Regions from separate parts of the Kosakonia oryzae genome, predicted to be linked through region 2. Evidence: predicted binding sites of a transcription regulator. Region 2 holds the regulator's gene; the other holds the start of a gene.
What was found. The regulator PurR, encoded in region 2, represses purine synthesis genes. The targets are predictions, from matches to a motif close to CANGCAAACGTTTGCNTG.
Positions count from the first base shown of each region.

Region 1: the regulator PurR is predicted to act here: its motif matches at 3,767-3,784, upstream of serA (phosphoglycerate dehydrogenase).

Region 1 covers NZ_CP014007.2:833,934-841,391, reverse strand. The annotation lists gene pepP (Xaa-Pro aminopeptidase) at 1-401, opposite strand, end outside; gene AWR26_RS04130 (YecA/YgfB family protein) at 426-1,004, opposite strand; gene zapA (cell division protein ZapA) at 1,232-1,561, shown strand; RNA gene ssrS (6S RNA) at 1,603-1,786, shown strand; gene AWR26_RS04115 (5-formyltetrahydrofolate cyclo-ligase) at 1,808-2,404, shown strand; gene serA (phosphoglycerate dehydrogenase) at 2,447-3,679, opposite strand; gene rpiA (ribose-5-phosphate isomerase RpiA) at 3,947-4,606, opposite strand; gene argP (DNA-binding transcriptional regulator ArgP) at 4,771-5,664, shown strand; gene AWR26_RS04095 (oxidative stress defense protein) at 5,704-6,444, opposite strand; gene argO (arginine exporter ArgO) at 6,539-7,174, opposite strand; gene mscS (small-conductance mechanosensitive channel MscS) at 7,313-7,458, opposite strand, start outside.
Region 2 covers NZ_CP014007.2:3,016,690-3,024,147, reverse strand. The annotation lists gene cfa (cyclopropane fatty acyl phospholipid synthase) at 1-892, opposite strand, end outside; gene punC (purine nucleoside transporter PunC) at 1,190-2,389, opposite strand; gene punR (DNA-binding transcriptional activator PunR) at 2,500-3,411, shown strand; gene purR (HTH-type transcriptional repressor PurR) at 3,430-4,455, opposite strand; gene cydH (cytochrome bd-I oxidase subunit CydH) at 4,755-4,844, shown strand; gene AWR26_RS14340 (MFS transporter) at 5,009-6,178, shown strand; gene sodB (superoxide dismutase [Fe]) at 6,209-6,790, opposite strand; gene AWR26_RS14330 (C40 family peptidase) at 6,914-7,458, opposite strand, start outside.

The DNA of each region.
Region 1 (7,458 bases), 2.2 Mb from region 2:
TACTCATATTCACCCTGCGCGTGATAAACCGCGTCGAGGCCATTGAGCAACTGGTAAAGGTGCGTGTTGATTTCCGGGAACGCCAGCGCACGGTCGACGCCCAGCTTCGCTGGCGCGGCTTCCTGACCAAGACGGCGGCCAAACCAGATCTCGGCGGTTTTATCACGCACGCGGTTGAACAGCACGCTATGGTTGTGGGTGTCATCGCTCTTTATCAGCACCAGCACCGCTTCGGGTTCGTTAAAACCGGTGAAATACCAGAAATCGCTGTTTTGACGATACGGGTATTCACTGTCTGCGCTGCGGGTCGCTTCCGGTGCGGCAAAGATCAACGCCGCGCTACCCGGAACCATCTGCGCCAGCAATGTCTGGCGACGACGGAGAAACTCAAGCTGTGTCATGACACCTCCTTCCTACAAGACGAATTAATGTAACGTCGGCTTACGCACTTCTGGCGCGGTCGGCTGCGGGTGCGTGAACGTGTCGTGGCATAGCAGCGCAGCGACGCGGACGTATTCGATGATCTCTTCAAGCGACATTTCCAGCTCTTCCTGATCTTCTTCTTCGTCATAACCCAGTTGCGCGATGTTACGCAAATCGTCAATCGCTTCGCCGGTTTCGCCAGTCACTTTGTCGAGCTTCGGCTGCGTGACGCCTAACCCAAGCAGGAAATGGTTTACCCAGCCGGCGAGCGCATCGGCTCGGTCGAAAACGCTGACGTCATCGCCCTCCGGCAAATAGAGTTGGAACAGAAAGCCGTCGTCTTCCAGTGAATCGCTGGTTGCCGCATGCATTGCCCGCAGTGCCTGTGCCAACTCATGACCAAAAGCCAGCCCGTCGTTAGTTAAATCATGCAGCAGCGGCTGCCAGGAGCTGTCATCGTTGCCACCGCAGATCATCCCTGCGATAAGCCCATGCATTTCAGCAGGAAGCAGCCCCACGCCCTGTTGGTTGAGCAACTGGCCTACATCGTTGTAACCAGGTATTTCGTTCTGTATAGACATACGCATTCGTCGTCGTTGGTGGGAATATTCATGATATGCTACCACTTTGGCCCCTGGTGATATACCCGTGATGCTTCACGTTACATGCCATTGCATGCGACATCAGTCATTAAGGTATAGACGCAAAAAACTTGAAAGTGCTCACCAGGCTAGCTTATAGTGTCGCCCCTTCGCAGCCCAGGACTCGGATGCGAAGGCAGAGCGCAGTCAAACAGCAGGAAGGTGGCATGTCTGCACAACCCGTCGATATCCAAATTTTTGGTCGTTCACTGCGAGTGAACTGCCCGCCTGAACAGAGGGATGCTCTTAACCAGGCTGCGGAGGATCTGAATCAGCGGTTGCAAGATCTGAAAGTTCGCACTAGAGTCACAAATACTGAGCAGTTGGTGTTTATCGCCGCGTTGAACATCAGCTACGAGCTGGCTCAGGAAAAGGCAAAAACCCGTGAGTACGCAGCCAACATGGAACAGCGTATCCGAATGTTACAGCAGACCATCGAACAGGCATTGCTTGATCAGGGTCGCATAACAGACAGGCCGGGGCCTAAGTTTGAATAACACTTCAGGATCAACTGTGGTAGAGTGATCGTGAAGACAAAATTTCTCTGAGATGTTTGCAAGCGGGCCAGTCCCCTGAGCCGATATTTCATACCACAAGAATGTGGCGATCCATGGTTGGTGAGCATGCTCGGTCCGTCCGAGAAGCCTTAAAATCATGACGACGCATTCACCTTGAACCAAGGGTTCAAGGGTTACAGCCTGCGGCGGCATCTCGGAGATTCCCTTCTTTTTCTACCCAAAACCATGACGCAACTTCCTGATTTTCCCTCTTCACGACAAGAAATCCGCAAACTTATCCGCCAGCGCAGGCGTGCGCTAAGCAGCGAGCAACAGGCGCATTTTGCCCAGCAGGCAGCCGCGCGCATGATGGCGTATCCACCCGTCGTGATGGCGCATACTGTGGCATTGTTTCTCTCTTTCGACGGTGAACTGGATACTCAACCGTTGATTGAACAGCTCTGGCGCAGCGGAAAACGGGTTTACCTGCCGGTGCTCCACCCGTTTAGCCCGGGCAATCTGCTCTTTCTGCATTACCACCCGCACAGTGAACTGGTGATCAATCGCCTGAAGATTCATGAACCGAAACTGGACGTGCGCGATGTCCTGCCGCTTAATCAGCTTGATGTGCTGATTACGCCGCTGGTGGCGTTCGACGAACAGGGCCAACGTTTAGGTATGGGCGGAGGTTTTTACGATCGCACACTGCAAAACTGGCGCACTTACAACTTACAGCCCGTGGGCTACGCGCATGACTGTCAGGGCGTTCAGGCTCTGCCGGTGGAAGAGTGGGATATTCCGCTGCCTGCGGTAATCACGCCATCAAAAGTGTGGGAGTGGTAGCAGGTTTCCCCTCCCCTGCGGGAGAGGAAACCACAATACTTATCAGAACAGCAGACGGGCGCGAATCGTTCCAGGAATCGCTTTCATGCTCTGCAACGCTTTCTGCGCGACGTCTTCATCCGCTTCGATATCAACCACGACATAACCCATATACGGCGTTGTTTGCAGGTACTGCGCCGCGATGTTGATATTCTGGCTGGCGAAGATTTGGTTGAGTGCAGTCAGCACGCCAGGACGGTTTTCGTGGATGTGCAGCAAGCGACGGCCACCGTGCATCGGCAAAGAAACTTCCGGGAAGTTAACCGCCGACAGCGTAGAACCGTTGTCAGAATATTTAATCAGTTTACCGGCTACTTCAAGACCGATATTTTCCTGCGCTTCTTGCGTTGAACCGCCGATGTGCGGCGTCAGCAACACGTTGTCAAATTCGCACAGCGGGGAATCAAACGGATCGCTGTTGGTGGCGGGTTCCGTCGGGAAGACGTCAATTGCCGCACCGGCCAGATGTTTGCTTTTCAGCGCATCGCATAGCGCCGGAATATCGACCACCGTGCCGCGAGAAGCGTTGATCAGCAGCGCGCCAGGCTTCATCAATTTCAGCTCTTCAACGCCAATCATATCTTTGGTTGACGGGGTTTCCGGCACATGCAGGCTCACCACATCGCTCATGTTCAGCAGATCGGAAAGATGTTGTACCTGCGTGGCGTTGCCCAGCGGCAGCTTACTTTCGATATCATAAAAGAAGACGTGCATCCCCAGCGATTCAGCCAGAATGCCCAACTGCGTACCGATATGACCATAGCCGATAATGCCGAGTTTTTTACCGCGCGCTTCGTAGGAACCGACTGCGAGTTTGTTCCAGACACCACGGTGCGCTTTCGCGTTCGCTTCAGGAATACCACGCATCAACAGCAACAGTTCGCCAATAACCAGTTCCGCCACGGAACGGGTGTTGGAGAACGGCGCATTAAACACCGGAATGCCACGCTTTGCGGCCGCGTCCAGATTCACCTGGTTAGTACCAATACAGAAACAGCCCACAGCGACTAATTTTTCCGCCGCCGCGATAACATCTTCAGTCAGTTGAGTACGGGATCGCAGGCCGATAAAGTGGGCATCACGGATGGACTCTTTAAGCTGCTCGGTGTCCAGCGCACCTTTGTGGAATTCAATGTTGGTATAACCCGCCGCACGGAGGCTATCCAGCGCTTTCTGGTGCACTCCTTCGACGAGCAGAAATTTAATCTTGTCTTTCTCCAGTGATACCTTTGCCATTTACCCGACCCTGTTTTTTGTCTTGACTGTGATGTTGTGCGAAATGCAATTTTCTTCAGTCAACATATCAAAAAAAACTATTGCAGCAATATGAACGTTTGCGTGCGCACTCTGAAGAAATGTCATCCAGCGGGAAATGGCAGATAAAAATGCTGTTAAAGCGAGGAATGATGGCAGGTAGTGCATAGCCAGCGGATAAATGTGACAGATATCACCAAATTTACCGATCGCGTTTTTTTACAGGGAGGCGAGCGCCTCCCCGTCAGATCATTTTATGATGGTTTTCACACCGTCGGCGGTGCCGATCAGCGCCACATCCGCGCCACGATTGGCGAATAACCCTACAGTGACTACGCCCGGGATGCTATTGATGCTGTTTTCCAGCGCAATCGGATCGATGATCTCCATCCCATAAACGTCGAGGATCACGTTGCCGTTATCGGTGACAACGTTCTGACGATATTCCGGACGACCGCCCAGCTTCACCAGTTGACGCGCAACGGCGCTGCGAGCCATTGGGATAACCTCCACCGGCAGCGGGAATTTCCCCAGGATATCAACCTGCTTGGATGCATCAGCGATACAGATAAATTTATCCGCTACCGAGGCGATAATTTTCTCACGCGTCAGCGCTGCGCCGCCGCCTTTGATCATCTGCATCTGGCCGTTGATTTCGTCCGCGCCATCAACGTAGATACCCAATTTATCCACTTCGTTGAGATCGAACACGGTAATGCCAAGGCTTTTCAGTTTCGCGGTGGAGGCATCCGAACTGGAAACCGCACCTTCGATCTGGCCTTTCATCGTGCCGAGCGCATCAATAAAGTGCGCCGCAGTGGAGCCAGTGCCTACACCGACAATGGTTCCGGGCTCAACATACTTGAGTGCTGCCCAGCCCACTGCTTTTTTGAGTTCATCCTGCGTCATGGTCGTTCGCCTGTGGTGTGAAATTTCAGGCGCATTATAGACCACCCTTCCCCTAAATGTCCCTGTGACCAGTGTCACATTACGCGACGTCCAATTTCGTCTGATTCTAATAAAAATTTATGTCATAGTGCTGAGTAATCATTTTTCAGGAGATTGGCCGAGCAATGAAACGTCCGGACTACAGAACCTTACAGGCGCTTGATGCGGTCATTCGTGAGCGTGGGTTTGAGCGCGCCGCGCAAAAACTGTGTATTACTCAGTCCGCCGTGTCGCAGCGCATAAAACAGCTCGAAAACATGTTCGGCCAGCCATTGCTGGTACGTACTGTTCCGCCGCGCCCCACCGAACAAGGGCAAAAACTGCTGGCGCTATTGCGTCAGGTTGAGCTGCTGGAAGAGGAGTGGCTGGGCGATGAGCAAACGGGTTCGACGCCGCTGCTGTTGTCGCTGGCGGTCAACGCCGACAGCCTGGCAACCTGGCTGCTGCCTGCGCTGGCCCCGGTGCTGGTGGATTCCCCCATCCGGTTGAACTTGCAGGTTGAGGATGAAACCCGCACCCAGGAGCGACTGCGTCGTGGTGAGGTGGTTGGCGCGGTCAGTATTCAGCCGCAGGCGCTGCCGAGCTGCCTTGTCGATCAACTTGGCGCACTGGATTACCTGTTTGTCGGTTCCAAAGAATTCGCCGAACGCTACTTTCCTAATGGCGTAACCCGCTCAGCGCTGCTGAAAGCCCCGGCGGTGGCGTTCGACCATCTGGATGATATGCATCAGGCATTTTTGCAGCAGTATTTCGATTTACCGCCGGGCAGCGTGCCCTGCCATATCGTGAATTCATCAGAAGCGTTTGTGCAACTGGCGCGCCAGGGCACGACCTGCTGTATGATCCCGCACCTGCAAATCGAAAAAGAGTTGAAGAGCGGCGATTTGATCGATCTGACGCCAGGCCTGTTACAGCGCCGTATGCTCTACTGGCACCGTTTTGCGCCGGAAAGCCGGATGATGCGCAACGTGACGGATGCGCTGCTGGAGTATGGACACCGGGTATTAAGGCAGGATTGATCAGAGAACCTCTCCCCGACCGGGGAGAGGACGAACAACTTACTTCGCCGCGGTTGCTGCCGGCTGTTCAGCCTGAGCTGGCTCAAGCTGGAACACCACATCAACCTGATCGTCAAACTGAATCGTCGGCTGCTCGTAGGTTTCCTGTGCGGAAACCGGCGCGGCATCCGCTTTCATCATCCGCACCATTGGGCTGGGCTGATAATTAGAAACATGGTAGCGAATGCTGTAAACCGGGCCGAGTTTGGCATTAAAACCGGCTGCCAGCTGCTGCGCCTGACGGGTCGCATCATCAATCGCCGCTTTGCGCGCTTTATCTTTGAAGGACTCCGCTTGCGCAACACCCAACGACACGGAGCGAATCTCATTCAGACCCGCTTTCAGCGCGCCATCCAGCAGTGAGTTAAGTTTATCCAGCTCGCGCAATGTCACTTCAACCGTACGCACAGCGCGATAACCTTTCAGGATGCTTTTGCCGTTCTGGTAGTCGTAATCTGGCTGGGTGCGTAAGTTTGCGGAATTAATGTCTTTTCTGGCGATACCATTTTGCTCAAGGAAACTCAGGTATTGCGCAACGCGGTCATCGGCCTGTTTTTTCGCTGATGCGGCGTCTTTAGCGGCGACGTTCACTTCGATCGCCAGCGTGGCGATATCCGGAGTTGCATCCACGCTTGCCGTGCCTGAGGTGACAATATGCGGGCCGTCAGGCAATTCGTTTGCCTGTACTGCCATTGCGCTAAAACCGACTGCCGCCGCCAGGGCCATCACTTTAAATTTCACAGTTGCTCCTCCATGTTGCGTTAATACGTCCGAATACGCAGACGCCTTGGCAGCAAGCTTAGCGGCTCAGCGTGAATTGTCCATCGGACTTACCCTAACTGAATAATCCCTGTACATGATGAATACCTTCATGTGCAAGCTGGAAGGCAATAAACCACATTACCAACCCAACCACAGCGTTGATTAGCTGCTGCGCTTTCGCCGTGCGCAAACGAGGAGCAAGCCAGGCGGCGAGCAACGCAAGGCTGAAAAACCACAGGAAAGAAGCGCTCATCGTGCCCAGCGCGAACCAGCGCTTTGGCTCAGCATCCAGTTGGCCGCCGAGACTACCCAGTACCACAAAAGTGTCGAGATAGACATGCGGGTTGAGCCAGGTAACCGCCAGCATGGTCGCAATGATACGCCAGCGCCCCTGGCGTAATGCTTCGGCGCTTGCCAGTTCGAGATGACTACTCAGTGCCGTTTTCAGTGCGCCAAAACCGTACCATAGCAGAAACGCCACACCGCCCCAGGTCACCAGCGCCAGCAGCCACGGGGATTGCATCAACAGCGCGCTGCCGCCAAACACGCCAGCGCAGATCAGCACCACATCGCTCATCGTGCATAAAAAGGCAGTCATGATGTGATACTGCCTGCGGATCCCCTGGTTCATCACAAAAGCGTTTTGCGGCCCAAGCGGCAGGATCAACGCGGCCCCAAGCATAAGGCCTTGAAAGTAATAAGATAACACGTCGTAATTCCGTCAGATTGTTTCGGAAGCAGACTATAGCGCGGGAACATCATTAGCGGAAATTGATAATTTTAATCGCTAAGTAGCAATGCTAATGTTGATGAGCAAAAAGAAGGCCGGCGCTGCCGGCCCCATATCTTACTGCTCTGTCTGCTCATGAGAACGTTTGAGGTTTACGTCCATCTGCGGGAACGGGAAGCTGATGCCGTTCTCGTCAAAGCGACGTTTGATCAGCTCCAGCACATCCCAGTAAACGGCTTGCAGATCGCTGCTCTTACTCCAGA
Region 2 (7,458 bases):
CAATCTGGCGTACGGAAGGCAGGCAACCGTTCGGGAAGATATAGCGGTTGATCCAGGGATCAACATTGAGATCGGTGCGTTTTGAACCGATAGTGTGCAGCAGGAAAATGCCGTCCGGTTTAAGGTTGCGATCCACCACGCTGAAATAGGTCGCGTAATTTTTCGGCCCCACATGTTCAAACATCCCGACGGAGACAATGCGGTCAAACTGCTCATTCAGATCGCGATAATCCTGCAGGCGAATATCGACATCCAGCCCTTCACAACGCTGTTGCGCCATTTTTTGCTGTTCCGCCGAGATCGTTACGCCGACCACGCTGACGCCGTAATTCTGCGCCATAAATTGTGCCAGCCCGCCCCAGCCGCAGCCGATATCCAGCACGCGCATACCGGGTTTCAGCTTCAGTTTTTCACCGATAAGCTTCAATTTCGCCCGTTGTGCGTCGTCGAGATTTTCTGCGTCTTTCCAGTAGGCGCAAGAGTATTGCATCTGCGGATCCAGCATGCGGGTAAATAGATCATTACCAAGGTCGTAATGCTCTTTACCGACAATCCAGGCCCGTTTTTTACTTTGCAGATTAAATAATCTTGCTCCGGCAATGCGGAGTGTGTCTTTGAAATTGTGCGGAAGCTGTTTTTCCAGTCCGGCGCGCAGTACTTTGGTGAAGAAGATATCCAGACGATCGCATTCCCACCAACCGTCCATATAACTTTCGCCTAGCCCGAGCGAACCTTCCTGTAAAACACGTTTAAAAAAATCCGGGTTTTTCACCTGGATATCTGAAGCGGCGGGACCGTTGACGCGGATACCTGCGCGGCTCAGTAACTCGTTTGCTATACGGAACCAATTATCATCCCGTACGCCAACTTCTTCTATACACGATGAACTCATAACTTCTCCATCACTCGCAGTGATCTGAACCTTCAAACAGCGTAGTCGCTTTTTCGGGCTTGTGAGAAATCTCACGGTTTTCACCGTGAGGCTGATATCCGACGTAGAACAGAGGAAGGGAGATGACCCTTGCCGAAAGGCCGTCCCTGGAATGACGGGCACAATCCGGTGCCCGTTACTACATAATATTTATCGTATTTATTAAAAACCGAAAATCAGTATAGGCCTCAATATCTGGTGATTCAACTTAAAGCTGTTAGCAAGCTAATCACTTCCTTGTTGATAGTCGTTAACAAATCACCCGTGCGAAGAGGAGGAGACAGCCTCATCTTTTACCGTTTCGGTATTACGCTGATGTTGCTGGCGATAGCCAAACGCCGCCAGCAGCACCATCACCACCATCACGCTGGTGGTGGTAAACAGTGGCGTGGCAATTAGCCCTGAAACCACCAGGCTTGCCAGGAAACACAACCCAAGTTGCAACGTATTTTGCAGCGCGGCTGCGCGGCCAGTTGCCTGGGGAAACGGGCGTAACGCCTGTGCCACCACAACAGGATAGATGGCGCCGTTGGCCATTGCCATAAAACAGAACGGGATCAGCAGTGCGGTCAGTGATGCCTGCGGCAGCAAACCCACGATCCAGGTGGCAATCACGCTTAGCCCAAAGGCGCTCAGCAGCCACGGAAGCAGGCGCGAACCCTGCCATTTTTGCAATGCGGCGCGGCAACCATAGCCGCCAATCAGGAAGGCAACGGTCTGCGGTACGTAGCTCAGACCAATGACTGACGGACCATAACCCATCTCGTGCAAAATAAACGGCGAACCGGTCAGCCAGGCAAAAAAACTGGCCGAGCAGGCGGCGTAGATAATGACATTGCCGCAATACGCTTTATTGCGCAGCAGATCGAAAAAGGTCAGCGGTTGTTCATGCAGCGCAGCAGTCTGCGCGGGCGTTTTCAACCGCCAGGCGGGCACCATCAGCACAAGGGTTATTGCCAGCAGCGTGGCAAAAATCGCCTGCCAGGAGAAGTGCTCCAGCATCCAGGCTCCCAGCAGAGGGGCAAGTGCAGGCGTCAGGCCCACCAGCGGCATAATGGTTGCGAAGATACGATTAACGCGGTGTGCCGGATAGTGGTCAGTGACCAGCGCCTGCCAACTGACGGTAGCGGCACAAACGCCGATCGCCTGTACGAAACGCAGCGCCAGTAACAGGCTGGCGTCCCGTACCCACAATGTTCCCAGGCAGCCAAGCGCGAAAATGGCCAGCCCGCTCAACAGAATGGGTCTGCGACCATAGCGATCCGACAATGGCCCCCACACCAGTTGTGCGACAGCAAAGCCAGCCAGAAACAAACTGAGCGTGGCGCTGACGATGGCCGGAGAGGTTTGCAAATCTTGTTGTATCGCGCTGAACGCGGGCAGGTACATGTCGGTGGCTAAAAAGCCGAGCACGCTTAATCCCGCGAGCCAGACTAAAAATCCTTTGCCAGGTTGCATTTGAGTTCTCACCTTGTTGCTTCTTCAGGGCTGTCGAGTGTAAGGAGTGCTTTTCCGCTTGTGAAACGCTAATATTTGCGCAGTGATTTCAAAATTTTTGCAGGCAGATTATGTGGTCAGAATATTCACTGGAAGTGGTTGATGCTGTTGCACGCAACGGAAGTTTCAGCGGTGCCGCTCAGGAGTTGCACCGTGTGCCTTCAGCAGTGAGCTATACCGTGCGCCAACTGGAAGAGTGGCTGGCGGTTCCGTTATTTGAACGCCGTCATCGCGATGTGGAGTTAACACCTGCCGGAAGCTGGTTTTTAAAAGAGGGGCGATCTGTTATCAAAAAAATGCAGATCACCCGCCAGCAGTGCCAACAGATCGCTAACGGCTGGCGCGGTCAACTGGCGATTGCCGTGGATAACATTGTGAAACCGGCGCGAACACGGCAATTGATCGTCGATTTCTACCGACATTTTAACGACGTCGAATTACAGGTTTACCAGGAGGTGTTTAACGGTGTCTGGGATGCGCTGGCAGATGGCCGCGTTGAGGTGGCGATTGGCGCGACTCAGGCGATCCCGGTCGGTGGACGGTATGCGTTTCGTGATATGGGCATGCTGAGCTGGAAATGCGTGGTCTCCAGCCGCCATCCGCTAGCATCAATGCCCGGCCCGCTAAGCGATGAAACGTTGCGCAACTGGCCCTCGTTGATCCAGGAAGATACGTCGCGCTCGTTGCCTAAACGTATTACCTGGCTGCTGGATAACCAGAAGCGGGTCATCGTGCCGGACTGGTCCTCTTCAGAAGCCTGTCTTTCTGCCGGGCTGTGTGTGGGGATGGTGCCCGCGCATTTCGCCCGTCCCCGGCTGGACAGCGGCGACTGGGTGGCGCTGGAACTGGAGAATCCGTTTCCGGATGCGGCCTGCTGCCTGACATGGCAACAAAATGACGCATCACCGGCGTTGAGCTGGCTGCTGGAGTATCTGGGGGACAGTGAGACGCTGAACAGCGAATGGTTGCGGGAGCCACAGTAGCGGCCCCCGCAGGGGTGATTAACGGCGGTAGTCGCGGAATGGGCCATCTGCCACTGAACGACGTTCGATCAGACGCGGATGAACTTCGATGGACTGCGACTCTTCGCGTTTGTTGACAATACGATCGAGCAACATGGTAAAGGCCGTTTCACCCAGCGAATCTTTCGGCTGATGGATGGTGGTCAGCGCGGGCGTAAAGTAGCGGGAATTGCGCACATTGTCATAGCCGATCAGCGAAATATCCTGGGGAACGCGCAGCCCCATCTCATCCGCCGCGCAGAGCGCGCCCATCGCCATAATATCGCCGCCGCAGAACACGGCAGTGGGGCGGTGTGACTGGTTGAGGATCTGCTGCATCGCCCGGTAACCTGATTCCGGTTCAAAGTCGCCCTGTACGATCCAGTTTTCCGGTACGGTGATGATCGCTTCTTCCATCGCCTTCATAAAACCGGCGAGGCGGCCTGCGCCGGTGTTGCGCTCCAGCGGGCCAGGGATGACGCCGATATCGCGATGCCCGCGCTCAATCAGATAGCGGCCGGCCATATAGCCGCCTTCAAAAGCGTTATCAATGACCGAGTCGGTAAAATCGGCTTTCGCCTCGCCCCAGTCCATCACGACCATCGGAATATTACGGTACTCTTCCAGCATGCTCAGCAGCGGCTCCGGGTATTCGGAGCACATCACCAGCAGGCCATCGACGCGTTTTTGCGCCATCATCGACAGGTAGGCGCGCTGTTTCTCAAGGCTGTTCCAGGCGTTGCCGAGGATCAAGGTGTAGCCTTTCTGGAAGCATTTTTTCTCTACGGCTTCGATGATCTCGGCAAAATAGGCGGCTTCGCTGCTGGTGGCCAGCAAACCGATCGATTTAGTGTGATTGACCTTCAGGCTACGCGCCACGGCGCTGGGGGAGTAATGTAACTCTTTGATCGCTGCCCATACGGCGTTGCGAGTCTCTTCAGCGACGAAGCGCGTTTTGTTAATTACATGAGATACGGTTGTAGTGGAAACGTTTGCTCGTTTCGCGACGTCTTTAATCGTTGCCATCAGAAATCACTCCAGACCATATCATAAGCTCCTGATAATACTTAAGGTAAACGTTTGCCTTCCATCACCCTGAACCCCAGCAAAGTGAGTGCGGTACGCCGGGAAAAAGACACTAAACGTCAGGAGGGGAGTCAATGGCCGGTACGCTAATAAATTTAGCGTCGAATTTTGTCTTATCTTGAGCAAAAGGGGAAGCGCTAAAACATATCTCCCCCGAATTCCTGCAAGATTTTTATGATTATTTGTGCAAAAATGCGCAAACCCACTATTTGTGGGGAAATGAAAATGGAGAAAAATTGATGAGCACCGATCTGAAGTATTCTTTGGTCACTACCGTCATTGTTCTGAGCCTGATTGTTTTCGGTGGGCTGACCGCCGCGCTGCATTGATCTGGCACGAGGGAGAGCCTTCTCCCTCGGCTTTCCCCGCCATTGTTATCACTTCTGCAATAATCTTTTGTCATTCTGCTAACTTCTGTTTTTTGTGATTGCTGTCATACTTTTGACTTCTGCGACAGTGTCCCCAACCGACACGGCTTTTTCGGAGTCAAACGATGAAAATTAATTTCCCTCTGCTTGCCCTGGCGATTGGCGCCTTTGGGATAGGTACAACGGAGTTCTCCCCGATGGGGTTGCTGCCCGTTATTGCCCGTGGCGTCGATGTTTCCATTCCGGCGGCGGGAATGCTGATTAGCGCTTATGCGATTGGCGTGATGGTGGGAGCGCCACTGATGACGCTGCTGCTGTCGCACCGAGGCAGACGTAATGCGCTGATTTTTCTGATGGCGATCTTTACGCTGGGTAATGTGCTGTCGGCAATCGCGCCGGACTACACCACTTTAATGTTGGCGCGCATCGTCACCAGCCTCAACCACGGTGCTTTCTTTGGTCTGGGTTCGGTTGTTGCCGCAAGCGTGGTAGCAAAAGAGAAACAAGCCAGCGCCGTCGCGACCATGTTTATGGGGCTGACTATCGCCAATATTGGCGGTGTGCCTGCTGCAACCTGGCTGGGTGAAACCATCGGCTGGCGCATGTCGTTTATGGCGACCGCCGTGCTGGGCCTGGTTGCTATGCTGAGCCTCTACTTCTCGCTGCCTGGCGGCGGAACGGGCGAACGTCCGGATGTACGCAAAGAGTTGTCCGTGCTGGTTCGTCCACAGGTGCTGTCGGCACTGCTGACGACGGTGCTCGGTGCAGGCGCGATGTTTACGCTCTATACCTATATTTCGCCGGTGCTGCGCACCATTACTGATGCTACGCCGGTATTTGTTACCGGGATGTTGGTTCTGATTGGCGTCGGTTTCTCGATTGGTAACTACCTTGGCGGCAAACTGGCGGATCGTTCGGTAACCGGTACGCTGAAAGGCTTTCTTATCCTGCTGATTGCCATCATGCTGGCCATTCCGTTCCTGGCCCGCAGCGAAGTGGGCGCGGCTATCAGTATGGTGGTCTGGGGCGCTGCGACCTTTGCCGTGGTTCCGCCGCTGCAAATGCGTGTAATGCGCGTCGCACATGAAGCGCCGGGGCTCTCTTCTTCAGTGAACATCGGTGCCTTTAACCTCGGTAACGCACTCGGTGCGGCTGCGGGCGGCGCGGTGATCTCCGGCGGTCTGGGTTATGATTTTGTCCCGGTGATGGGGGCGATTATTGCCGGGCTTGGGCTGATGGTGGTGCTGTTTTCCGGGCGCTCCCGGCCGGAACGAGCCTGTGCGGCAGTCGAGTAAAAAGAGGAGGGGCTATGCCCCTCCTTTGTTTTATGCGGCGAAATTCTTCGCCACGAAGGTCCAGTTGACCAGCGCCCAGAAGTGTTCAAGGTAGTTCGGACGGGCGTTGCGGTAGTCAATGTAATAAGCATGTTCCCAGACATCGACAGTCAGCAGCGGTGTCGCATTCGTCGTCAGCGGTGTTCCCGCATTGGACGTTGAGACAATCGCCAACCCGCCATCCGCTTTTTTCACCAGCCATGTCCAGCCTGAACCAAAGTTTTTCACTGCGGCATCGGTAAACTGCGCTTTAAACTCGGCAAAGCTGCCAAATGTTTTAGCAATCGCAGCGGCTAGTTCGCCAGTCGGCTCACCGCCAGCGTGCGGCGCGAGGCAGTTCCAGTAGAAAGTGTGATTCCAGACCTGCGCGGCGTTATTGAACACGCCACCTTCGCTGTGCTTAACGATCTCTTCCAGCGTTTTGCCTTCGAAGGCGGTGCCTTTGATCAAATTGTTGAGGTTAGTGACATAAGTCTGATGGTGCTTACCATAGTGATACTCCAGCGTTTCGGCTGAGATATGCGGCATCAGGGCGTCTTTTGCATACGGTAATGCAGGTAATTCGAACGACATTGCTACTCTCCTTCATTATTTTAATACACCCAATAACCCTACTGAGTGTGAGGCTTAGAGTAACAAATCGCGGAGACGGGAAAAAGAGAACATCGCCTGTCGCAGTGACGACAGGCGATGAGATCAACGAATGGTTTTTGGTGTAACGACGCGGCGAGCGCCGACGTAATGGCGCTGCCAGTAGTCTTCGCTAAGGGAAGTGACCTGAATATCCTGGCCGCTGCGCGGAGACTGGATAAACTTGCCGTTGCCAACGTACACGCCAACGTGATCGGCGGTACCGCGACCTTGCGTGCGGAAGAATACCAGATCGCCGCTTTCCAGCTCTGCCACATTCACCGGCGAAGCATCACGCAGGTGATACATTTCGTTGGCGGTGCGCGGAATGCGGAATTTCACTAAATCCTTATAGGCGTAATAGACCAGACCACTACAATCAAAACCGGTGCTCGGCGAGGTGCCGCCCCAGCGGTAAGGTTTACCAATCTGGTTCATCAGTTTCGACATCGCCGTTTTCTGGGCTTTCTGGATACGCACTTTATGCGCTTCAGCAATGGTCGTGGTTTTTTTGACTTTGACACAATGAGGCTTGTGACCTTTGCGCGGCGTACTGCATTTTTCCGTCCAGGCGACTTCTGTAGGTTTTAACTGGCTGGTTTTGTTACGAC